One region of the Enterococcus sp. PLH-Efm8 genome, then DNA from elsewhere that is predicted to be linked to it. Evidence: predicted binding sites of a transcription regulator. Region 1 holds the regulator's gene; the other holds the start of a gene.

The links. The regulator NrdR, encoded in region 1, represses ribonucleotide reductase genes. The targets are predictions, from matches to a motif close to ACACNATATATNGTGT.
Region 2: a site for NrdR is predicted at 4,107-4,122, ahead of nrdD (anaerobic ribonucleoside-triphosphate reductase). Genes of this name have one in related genera too.

What each region holds. Positions count from the first base shown of each region.
Region 1 is NZ_CP172568.1:1,505,274-1,511,450, reverse strand. Features, by position in the region: gene polA (DNA polymerase I) at 1-79, shown strand, start outside; gene mutM (DNA-formamidopyrimidine glycosylase) at 124-960, shown strand; gene coaE (dephospho-CoA kinase) at 924-1,553, shown strand; gene ACIFUW_RS07540 (hypothetical protein) at 1,605-1,937, shown strand; gene nrdR (transcriptional regulator NrdR) at 2,249-2,740, shown strand; gene ACIFUW_RS07530 (replication initiation and membrane attachment family protein) at 2,763-4,136, shown strand; gene dnaI (primosomal protein DnaI) at 4,136-5,062, shown strand; gene ACIFUW_RS07520 (lipoprotein) at 5,191-5,631, shown strand; gene ACIFUW_RS07515 (tRNA (adenine(22)-N(1))-methyltransferase) at 5,775-6,177, shown strand, end outside.
Region 2 is NZ_CP172568.1:687,934-694,110, reverse strand. Features, by position in the region: gene dltA (D-alanine--poly(phosphoribitol) ligase subunit DltA) at 1-668, opposite strand, end outside; gene ACIFUW_RS03300 (teichoic acid D-Ala incorporation-associated protein DltX) at 679-828, opposite strand; gene ACIFUW_RS03295 (ABC transporter permease) at 1,109-3,151, opposite strand; gene ACIFUW_RS03290 (ABC transporter ATP-binding protein) at 3,141-3,908, opposite strand; gene nrdD (anaerobic ribonucleoside-triphosphate reductase) at 4,234-6,177, shown strand, end outside.

The DNA of each region.
Region 1 (6,177 bases):
TATGGAACAAGCTGTTTCTCTTCATGTACCACTGATCACTGACAGCAGTTGGGGAAAAACGTGGTACGAAGCAAAATAAACATTGTTTAAGACAGAGCAATATAATGAAGGTGAAAAGAAAAAATGCCAGAATTACCAGAAGTAGAAACCGTTCGTAAAGGATTGGAACGGTTAGTAGTAGGAAAAACGATTCAAAAAGTTCAGGTCTTGTGGCCCAAGATCATCGAGCAACCAGAGACACCCATCTTTGAGGCTTCTCTTGTTGGCGAAACCATCCAATCCATTGGACGTAGAGGGAAGTTTTTAATTTTTCATCTCGATCATTGTGAACTGATCTCACACTTGCGAATGGAAGGAAAATATCAATTTACGAAAGAAAATACACCAATCGATAAACATACGCATGTACTTTTCTTTTTTGAGGATGGAAGCCAACTTCGCTACAACGATGTACGAAAATTTGGTCGTATGACAATCGTCGAAAAAGGAGCAAGTGCAACTTACCGAGGAATCATGAAATTGGGACCTGAGCCTTTGCCAGATAGCTTCTTATTAGCAGATTTCGCAAATGGACTGAAAAAGTCCCACAAAGCAATCAAGCCATTGCTGCTAGACCAACGTCTAGTGACTGGTCTAGGTAATATTTATGTAGATGAAGCATTATGGGAAGCGAAGATCCATCCAGAACAACCGGCGAACACACTGCGCCCCAAAGAGGTAGAACAATTACGTCTATCGATCATTGATGTTTTGGATCGTGCAATAGAAGCCGGAGGTACCACGATTCGCAGTTATTTGAATGCATTAGGAGAATCAGGCGGATTTCAAGTAGCACTGCATGTCTATCAGCAAACTGGCAAACCATGTATACGTTGTGGAACGCCGATCGTGAAAACAAAAGTGGCACAAAGGGGGACGCACTATTGTCCGAATTGTCAAAGGCTAAAAATCGCAAAGTAGGATTTGTTTTAGGTTTGACGGGTGGAATAGCTACCGGTAAAAGTACGGCAGCCAAAGTCTTTCAGTCTCATGGATTTCCTTTGATCGATGGCGATGTGATTGCCAGAGAAACTGTTGAGCCTGGAACGCTTGCTCTGAGGAAAATTGTATCAGTGTTTGGCCAAGAGGTATTGCAGCCTGATGGGCAACTAGATCGAGGGAAACTTGGGATGATTGTTTTTCCATCAAAGGAAAAACGGCAAAAACTTGATCAGCTATTAGATCCGTTTATCCGAAAAGCGATAAAAGATCAAATCGCCTCTCTAAGTTCCAATCATCCTTTAGTAATTGTAGATATCCCATTGCTCTACGAAGGTCATTATGACCACTATATGGATGCAGTAGCTGTCGTTTATACTACGCCAGAAACTCAGCTTCAGCGTTTGATGAAACGTAATCAACTGACGCTAGAACAAGCGCAGCAGAGAATTAGTAGTCAACTTCCAATCGAAGAAAAAAAGCAGCGTGCGGATATTTTGTTCGACAACAATGGAACAAAAGAAATACTTGTGGGACAAATCGAAAATTGGCTTTTTGCTAATCGCTTTCTTTGAGTATCTGTGTCAATTTTGCTATCCTGAGTATATAGAAAGTGAGGGATAGCGATGGGATCATTAAAAAATCAAAAGGATAAAGTCGTAGGTAACGCAAAAGAAAAAATCGGCGAGATGCTCAATAAAGAAAATCTAATCGATGAAGGTCGTACGCAATCAGAAACAGCAGAAGAAAAAGAAAAGCAGTACCAAGCAAGAATCGATGAAATAGAAGACCAGCAGGCAGAAGAAGAAGCGAAGCGGCAAGATTTGACTCAAGAACGAAAAAATCCGACACCTGATCGTAGTAAAACACCGCTCCCAGAAAGTGACCACATTCCCGATGAGCAAAAAATCGAGGAACAGCGAATGAAACACTATACAGGAATCGAAGAGAAGTTATAAAATAGTAAAAAATCGAGATGTGACTTGAAGCAGATGAGAAGGTGTTCATCTGCTTCAAGTTTTTTGTGCTAGATGACTAAATCAGCTTTTGTGTAAGTTATTTCTCAGTAATCAAGGTGATCAGTATTGGAAAATTGAAATTTAGTAAGGACAGGGGACACAATTACGCATGAAAGTAGAAAAAATTGTTCTTATATCCGTGTTTTTTGGGTAGGACAGTCGCGTTTGTGATTTGTTTCGTGTTATAATACAACTAGTTGTAAAGAAAGACACATCCTTTATATAAAATGCGATGCAAGAGGTGAGACAAAATGAGATGTCCCAGATGTCAACATAATAATTCACGAGTAATCGACAGCCGTCAAGCAGATGATGGACGTGCGATCCGTCGCCGTCGCGAATGTGAGAATTGTTCGTTCCGATTCACTACATTTGAACGAATTGAAGCTGCTCCGTTATTAGTAATCAAGAAAAACGGGGAACGCGAAGAGTTCAATCGCGATAAAATTTTAAGAGGACTCATCCGTTCAGCAGAAAAAAGACCTGTAGCTATGGAACAAATGGAACAAATCGTCAACCATGTCGAAAACCGCGTACGCAGTCTCGGAGAAAACGAAGTATCGACGAATCTAATTGGTGAATATGTGATGGAAGATTTAGTTGATTTAGACGAAATCGCTTATATTCGTTTTGCAAGTGTTTATCGCCAGTTCAAAGATATGTCTGTTTTCTTAAAAGAGTTGCAAGATATCGTGGATAAAGCAAAAGAAAATAATAAAGAGAATAATAAAGAAAACAATTAAGAAACAAAAAGGAGGCATTTCCTTGGAAAATGCTTGGAAAGAGCTTCAACCAAAAAATATTTACCAAGGAAGAAAAGCGGCTCCGCTGAGAGAAGACAGCAAGAACGCCTTGCTGTATCTTTATCAGCCACTAATCGGCGGAGAAGCCTTGAGTATCTATTTCACCCTGTTATCAGAAATCTCTCAAGAATCTGGCAAAGGTCCTGAAGGGATGCATGCAGATCTGCTTAGTAGTCTAGGCTGCGGTATCCCGCAATTTTATGATGCAAGAAAAAAGCTAGAAGGAATCGGCTTACTGGATGTTTATTTTAAAGAAGATAGTGATCTGGGACCTCGTTTTATTTATGAGCTGTTAGAACCACTCATTCCTAAAGCATTTTTCAAAGACTCTGTTCTGGCTTTTCTTCTTCTGGAAAAAGTTGGTGAACGACGATTCCAGAAGCTTACCCAATTCTTTGAACCTAAAAGGCATACAGCAGAGGGATATCAAAAAATCACAAAAAAATTTTTAGATGTTTATCGCTTCAATGAAGCAGTGTACGCTGCTAATCAAGAAAACATCGAATCGCTGAATAAATCTTTTGAAGAATCTGAATCAGTAGCATTACTTGAAGCAGATTCGACATTCGATTGGCAGTTTTTGAATGATTGGCTGGCAAAAAAACATATTGCAAGTCTTGATGATCCAATCATCAAACAAGTCGACATGTATCATCAGCTTTACGGTTTCGATGAATTGACACTTGGCGAACTGATCAGTCAATCTTATGACTTTAGTGAACAAAAAGTATCTGAAAAAGAACTGCAAAAAGCCATTTTGGCAATGCAGAGACGTCCGGTGAAGCAAACAAAAGAAACAGTTGCGGTTTCTGAAAACAGTAATGAACCCTCGTCAAACGAACATTTGACAAACGCAGCGCTTCAGCTGATAAAAGAAGCACAGAGCATTCCACCGATGAAATATCTGGAAGCAATCAAGTCAGAAAAAGGCGGATATGTTTCTAAACAAGAAAACTGGTTACTGCAAGATCTTGTTTCTCAATCAGGTCTTTCCAGTAGCGTGATCAATGTTTTGCTGAATTATGTACTAGTGATCAAGAATAATGCTAGCTTAAATGCCAGTTATGTAAATACAGTGGCAAATGAATGGGCACAAAAGAAAATCGCCACAGCAGAAGAAGCGATCCAGCACATTCGGCAAATAAGTAATCAAGCAAAACAATCAAAACAAAAGAAGCAAACAAATTATCAAACTGGCAAGCGAAATGTTCGACGGGAAAAGCTTCCTGATTGGGTCAACCAGCCAAAAGATGAAAAACAGATCAGCAGCGAGAAAAAAGCAGAGATTGACCGCCGTTTTAAAGAATACCTGGCAAAAAAGGAGGGTGATATCTAGTGGAAGACGTAGGCAAAGAATTGAAGAGGATCATCAGCAAACGCAATTATCAAGAAAAGTATGCTGAAATGATCGCTGAAGTCTTAAATGATGCGGATGTTCAAGCTTTTCTAAGCGCACACCAAGAAGAATTGACACAAGCGGATATTGAAAAAAGTTACGCTAAATTGTATGAATTCGTGCAAGAAAAGCGTAAATATCAAAAAAACGATCCAACGATGATCGCTCCCGGCTATGAGCCGAAGCTGACGTTGAATTTTCATTATGTGGATGTCACTTATGTACCAACGGAAGCATTGTTAGCACGGCAAAGACAAGAAGAAATCAGAAGCCGAGTAAAAGCAATGGATATGCCAAAAGATATTCAATCGGCTTCTTTTGAAAACTTTGAACGTACAGATGGACGAGGATATGCGAGCTTAGAAGCCCTAGATTTTGTAGAGAAATATACTGCTGATCCAAAAGGGTATCATAAAGGACTGTATCTAGTAGGAAGTTTTGGTATTGGAAAAACATATTTATTAGGAGCAACAGCGAGAGAATTAGCGATTGCTGGATTCACCACGACGCTAGTCCATTTTCCGACATTTGCCGTTGAGATGAAACAGGCAATCGGAAAAGATCAAGTGGCAGAAAAGTTAGATGCAGTGAAACGTTCACCTATTTTGATGATCGATGACATTGGTGCAGATGCGATGAGTAGTTGGATACGAGACGAAGTATTCGGTGTTATCCTTCAATATCGGATGCAGGAACAGTTACCAACCTTCTTCTCATCGAATTTTACAATGGATGAATTGGAACAGCATTTGTCCGTCACTCAACGTGGAGATGAAGAGCCGCTAAAAGCGAAACGGATAATGGAACGCATACGTTATTTGACAAAAGAAATCGAAATGACTGGTCGCAACCGACGCAATGGTTGAACAGTTGACAAGTCCAACTGACATTTGACCTAGTAGTAAAAGCAGGTCAGCGAATCATTATATGGACAGAAATGACCGGAGACAATCACCGCAACAAGTAATGCAGAAACTTAAACGGAGGATTTTTTATGAGGGCTATTTTTTCTAGTATATCTGTAGTTGGTCTATTTTTTCTTTTAGCAGGCTGCGGTAGCGCAGATAGCAACACAGGTTCTGTTGATTCGATTGATGCGGGTCAAACAGTAAAAACAAGCAGTACGAAAACGGAGAGACAAAGCATATTTGTCGGAACGATTGAAAGTATCACTCAAGTAGAAGCAGAAGAAGAAACGCTTCAGTTGAAACTCGTCGATGTCATGGCCAAAGAAGATCCAGCGAATATGGGAACGTCATTCAGCAATGACGGAGTGATCTTAAATGCTACTGCTGAAAAAATAAGCGTGGACATAAATGAATTGAAAATCGGTGACAAAGTCCAATTTACATTAGTTGAGATGCCGATCATGACGATGTCTATCCCACCGCAAGTTCCTGGAGATTCGATTATTGATGTTTCATTGAACAAATAACCAATAACATTTTTTCAAAAATAAGAAAATGTTGTTTTATAGAACGAAAAGGTATATTTTTTAAGGAGATATGGGAATTTTTTTATTCCTAGTCTCCTTATTTTATTTGGAAAATGCTATAATTATCTAGAAGGAGTGAAGCTATGAACCATTTAGATTTATCTCAGCGCTTAGCCGCAGTGGGTGACTTTGTCCCTGAATCCGCTCGTTTAGCAGACATTGGATCAGATCACGCTTACTTACCCGTTGCATTGATATTAAGAGGAAAAATCGAATATGCAGTTGCTGGTGAAGTCGTTCAAGGTCCTTATGAATCAGCACGTAAGCAAGTCAAAAAAGATGGATTAGAAGACCGTATCACCGTACGCCTTGCAAATGGTCTAGATGCTATCCAGCCACAAGATGGTATTACAGCTGTCACGATTGCGGGTATGGGAGGTTCACTGATCCGAGATATCCTAGAAGCTGGCAAGTTGAATCAACGCTTAAGCGGACAAGAACGTTTGATCCTTCAGCCAAACATCGGAGAGCGTACATTACGATCTT
Region 2 (6,177 bases), 820 kb from region 1:
AAGTCTTGAACAACTGCTTTATTTAACGGCTTCAGCATTCCGCCAGAAACTAATGCAGGATAAATAGAAAATACCGATAAATCAAAAGAAAATGGCGCTTGGGCTAAGAAATGCATACCAGGCTTGATCCCAAAGTCTTCCATCGTCCATTGAACAAAGCTGACTAGATTATCATGACTGATTTGTACGCCTTTTGGTTCTCCAGTAGTACCAGAAGTAAAAATAATATAAAAATTTTCTGTACCTTTTACGCTATTTCTGGGATAAAATCCTACTGGTATCTTCTTGATTTCTTGAAATTCTTTTTTTGTTATGACAGGAACCGAAGGAATATCTTCTATCCAGTCCCCGATACTGATGACCATAGATGGTTTAGCCACCCGAAAGATCGATAGGATACGCTCCTTGGGTGTATGCTCTTCAATCGGCAAATAGGCATGGCCAGATTTGACAACCCCTAGAAATGAGACAATCATTTCAAACTCCAAATTGCCAAAAACGACAATTGGTCCATCGCCTTCTACCTTTTTTTCTAAATAATAAGCAAGTGCGTCTGATGCTTGTTTCAATTCACCAAAAGTATGCGTCTCATCCGCCTGATAAGCAACTCGATCAGGTTCATTTATTCCCCAATCATCGATTGCTTCAATAATCGTTTTGATTTCCATACTCTTCCTCCTAAAATTCGTTATAGATAAAAGTTCCTCCTTGAATATTTTTATAGTGATACAGATAAATCAGGAACAGCAGTACTGCACTATAAAAAATTGTTCGAATGATGAATTTTCCCCAATAATTCAATTTTGGATTAGAACGCCATTTGTTCATTGGATTCCCTCCTCATATAACCTCACACAAAGTGTAACTAATTTTGACAAAAAGAAACATGTGTCTAGCTTACAGAAACCGTTTTTTTACTAACAGTTTTGTCACATAGCTTTTATAAAAATAGCACATCAAATCACTGCTTTTTTCTTTATAATTTCTCGTACTTTTAAAAAATATAAAAAATAAAGAGGTTGTGACAAAAATCGTGTCACAACCTCTTATTCCAAATAAATGGTATTCAAAATTTAGTTCTATTTATTATCTTGTCTTATTCCGTATATCATTCCTCGATAATCCGACAATATAACTGACTCGTAATGACATAAAGCAAAAGATAGATAAGGATCAATAAGCCACTCACAAGATAAGCCAACCAGTAATCGGCAGTTTTTATATACTGAGTGAAGACATTGATTGCAAATACTGCGTGAGTGATCCCTAATATCATGGGTGGAAAGAAGGTAAGTGCGTTTTGCTCGAAGATCATCCGTCTGATCCTTCTTTGTGGAATCCCCAGCTTAGTCAATAGGTGATAATTTTCTTTTTCTTCCTCTGCTTCTGCTAATTGCCGGACTGTCAAAATACTACCAGTAGCAATAATCACGATCATCCCGACAAATAGTGTGACAAAAATATTGATACCGATTCGCCGATTAACTGCACGCAATTTCGAATAGCTGGAAGAGAAATTCAAACGAGAGCTTTCTTGGCTAAATTGTGCTTCCTTCATTTGGTCATCCGGAAGTTTCTTTGTGCTAATTTCTCCTTGTAGACTTCCATTTACGATATCATAAGAATAATAAACAGCATTGAGCCACTTTATCGACAGGTCATTGCTCAGTCGTTCATCTATTTTTTCATTATTTCCACCTGATACATCTACATTGACTACTTGATAATCCACACCTTTTGCTTTTTCAAAAACGGTATCATCTACAATCAGTACAGGACTTAGATATACCATTGTTTCGTCACCTAATACACTTGGAAGCATTTGTTGAATCTTCAATTCTTGATTATCTGGCAGTCCAATACTAGATCCATATAATGAAATATTCCGAAAAAGAGTTTGCATTTGATCAAGCAAAACAGTATGACCAGGTGATTTCAAAGAAATGTTCGGCAAATCTGGATTAACTTTTCTGAAGGCTTGATATTGTGTTTCCGTGATCAGATTAGCAGTTTGAAACATAGGTTCTTCGAGATTTTGACTATAGATACTCCCAATGACTTTATAATGCAAGGTGATTTCTTTAGTTATCTTCTGCCCTTCCTCTGCTAGAATCGGCTTGATTTTTTTCTCTGTCTCAACATCAAACTGATAGTCCATCGGGGAGGAAACTTTCTCCTGGTAGGATAAAATAGTAGAGATACTAGCCGTGCCGCCAATTGTCATTAAAGAAATTCCGAGAATGACTGTAATCAGAGAATTTGTACGCCAACTTTTGAGCAAATGAACTTGCGTGTTACCCATTATCAAAAAATTGATACCATAGTAATAAATCTTCCATTTACTCAATATGATCAAAAATAACCGAAATGTATAACAGAAAAACAAATAAGTACCGACCACACAAACGAAAAAAATTAAAAAAGGAAAAAAGAAAACTAATGTATCAAGATAATGATAACTGATCATCCATGAAGTGATTTCCCTAAAATGACTAGCTCCAAAATATCCGCTCGTTAAAAGTAGTAACCCGATGACTGCGAGTAATCGGTGCCTTGTCCTGAAGCGCATTGTTGAACTATCTGCTTGTTCTTTTTCTCCAAAACTTCGAATCATTGGATAGCGCCATATTTTCCATATTGAATATACAGATACTGCTAAAAGGATGATGAAAAAAGCAAATAAAGTATCTACTACTGATGGAATGGAGATAAAAAATGGACTAGTAAGATCCATATCCATCATTCGAACCAAAATCATTGAAAAGAGTTTGGAAAAAATAATACCGAGTAATATCCCAGAAATACAGGCGAACAATCCAATTATCATGATTTCTAACACATATATACCTGATATCTGCAGTTTATTCATACCAAAAAGCTGATAGATGCCTATTTCCTTTTGCCTTCTATTCAAGAAAAATCGGTTGGCACTGAATACGAAAAAAAGCAAAACAACAGTAATGATAAATCCACCAAAACTCAATCCACCATCTATCGAAGTATCTTGACTTGCTCTTCTGACTAAAGATTGATCGTAGGTCATTGCGCTGAAGGAATAATAGATCATTACGGATAAAGTCAAACTGAAAAAATAAACAAGATAGCCTCGTGACTGCCGAAAAAAACTTTTAACGGCTAGTTTATACAGCATTCATTTTTCCTCCTCCGCCAATCGTCGCCTGCATGTCTATTACTTTCTCAAAGAACTCTCTTCTTGTCCCTCTTCTGACAACTTCAGAAAAAATCACACCATCTTTAATAAATAAAATTCTATCGCAGTAGCTTGCTGTATATGGATCATGGGTGACTAACAGTATCGTTGCTTTTTCTTTTTGATTCATGGTCTTCAAGTAGTTCAACAATTCTGTAGCCGACTTCGAGTCCAAAGAGCCAGTTGGTTCATCTGCAAAAATCACTTGTGGCTGAACAACAAGTGCTCTAGCAGCTGCAATTCGTTGTCTCTGTCCGACAGAAAGTTCATCGGGATACCGTTTGAGCAGTTCTTCTATATTCAACAATTGAGCTACATGTCTTACTCTCTTTTCCATTTCCTCTTTAGTCATCCGTTCAACTGCTAGGGGCAATAGGATATTGTCTTTTGCATTTAGGGTATCGATCAAATTGAACTCTTGAAAAATGAATCCTAGTTTTTTTCGACGAAAGTCACTGAGCTCACTGTTTTTCATTTTTGTGATTTCTTTTCCTTGGATCGAGACACTGCCCATCGTAGGCAAATTGATCGTGGACAAGATATTCATCAGCGTTGTCTTTCCTGCACCACTTGGGCCCATAATCCCAACAAACTCGCCTTCTTCTACTGTGAATGAGATATTATCTAAGGCTTTGACGGGAGAAAGTTTGCTGCCGTAGCTTTTACTTAGATGTTTCACTTCGATCATCTTTTCCAATTCTTCTCCTCCTCTTTCATTTTTCATTTCTATTTATTTGCATAGTAGCATATCTACGAATAATTTGCTCTTATGTTTTTGTCACTTTTACTTGGACTGAATAAAAAATTTTATTCAATTATTTTATTCAGCAAAATTAAATATGCAAAAAACAAATCCACCAGCTACAAGTTTTCACCTTTTTTCACAATAAAATATACACTACATATAGTATAGAAATCCAATTATACAGCACATTGAATACTATATATAGCCGATATTTAGTTGCTCCTTCCCCGATTTTGTTTTATGATAGACAAGAACAATTTAGCAGGAGTTGAAGATAATGAAAGTAAATTATGAAGAAAAAACTGTCGTTACTCAGCAGCCAGAGACATCCCAGATGAAAGTCATCAAACGCGATGGCCGCCATGTTGATTTCGATGAACAAAAGATCAATGAAGCACTGATCAAAGCAGAAAAGAAAATTCACGGCTCATTATCACCACTTACTTATGAAAAAATTCAAATGATTGCAGACTTGGTTGTCCAAGAAATCAAAAGCCGGTTTGCTGAAAATGTCAAAATCTATGAGATTCAAAACATCGTGGAACATATATTACTAGAAAAAAACGAATATGAATTAGCAGAAGAGTACATCAATTATCGTACCAAACGAGATTTTGCTCGCAGTAAAGCAACAGATATCAACTTTTCGATTGAAAAGCTAATCAACAAGGACCAAACTGTCGTGAACGAAAACGCAAATAAAGACAGTAATGTTTTCAATACACAGCGAGATCTGACAGCCGGGATCGTTGGAAAATCAATCGGACTGAAAATGTTGCCACCACATATAGCAAATGCGCATCAAAAAGGCGATATCCATTACCATGATTTGGATTATCATCCTTATACACCGATGACGAATTGCTGCTTGATTGATTTCAAAGGCATGCTGAACAATGGGTTCAAAATCGGCAATGCCGAAGTCGAATCGCCAAAATCTATCCAGACCGCCACAGCACAAATCTCACAGATTATTGCCAATGTAGCGTCAAGTCAATATGGTGGCTGTTCTGCCGACCGAACAGATGAATTGCTTGCTCCTTTTGCAGAATTGAACTATAAAAAACATCTAAAAGACGCGGAAGAATGGATCGATTCGCCAGAACGCCAAAAAGAATATGCAAAAGCAAAAACCAAAAAAGATATCTTCGATGCTATGCAAAGTTTGGAATATGAAATCAATACCTTATTTACTTCAAATGGACAAACTCCTTTCACTTCATTAGGATTTGGACTAGGAGAAAACTGGTTTGAAAGAGAAATTCAAAAAGCAATTTTACAGATTCGAATCAATGGATTAGGGAGTGAAAAGCGGACAGCTATCTTCCCTAAACTGATCTTCACTTTGAAAAAAGGTGTGAACTTAAACCCTGAAGATCCTAATTACGACATCAAACAACTAGCATTGGAATGTGCAACGAAAAGAATGTATCCTGATATTCTGAATTACGATAAAATCGTTGAATTAACTGGAAGTTTCAAAGTACCTATGGGCTGTCGTTCATTCTTGCAAGGGTGGAAAGACGAAAATGGTCAAGAAGTAAATGTCGGACGAATGAATTTAGGTGTTGTTACATTGAATTTGCCAAGAATCGCGATCGAATCAAAAGGAGATCAGAATAAATTCTGGCAGTTACTGTCTGACCGCTTAGAAATCATGAAAGATGCGCTTCTCTATCGTGTAGAACGTTGTAAAGAAGCCATTCCAGCAAATGCGCCAATTTTATATATGTATGGTGCTTTCGGGAAACGTCTTTCACGTACCGATTCTGTCAATGAATTATTCAAAAACCGTCGAGCTACTGTATCGTTAGGCTACATTGGATTGTATGAAGTTGCTTCAGCTTTCTTCGGTGGCGAATGGGAAACAAACCCAGAAGCAAAAGCTTTCACACTTGATATCGTCAAAGAATTAAAAGCTAATGCAGATGCATGGGGGGATGAATATGGTTATCATTTCAGTGTCTATTCAACTCCAAGTGAAAGTCTAACTGACCGTTTCTGCCGTTTGGATACAGAAAAATTCGGCATCATCGAAAATATCACAGATAAAGAATATTATACAAACAGTTTCCACTATGATGTGCGTAAAAACCCAACGCCATTTGAAAAATTGGAATTTGAGAAGGATTATCCAAAATATTGTTCAGGTGGATTCATCCACTACTGTGAATACCCTATGCTCCAACAAAATCCGAAAGCTTTAGAAGCTGTATGGGAT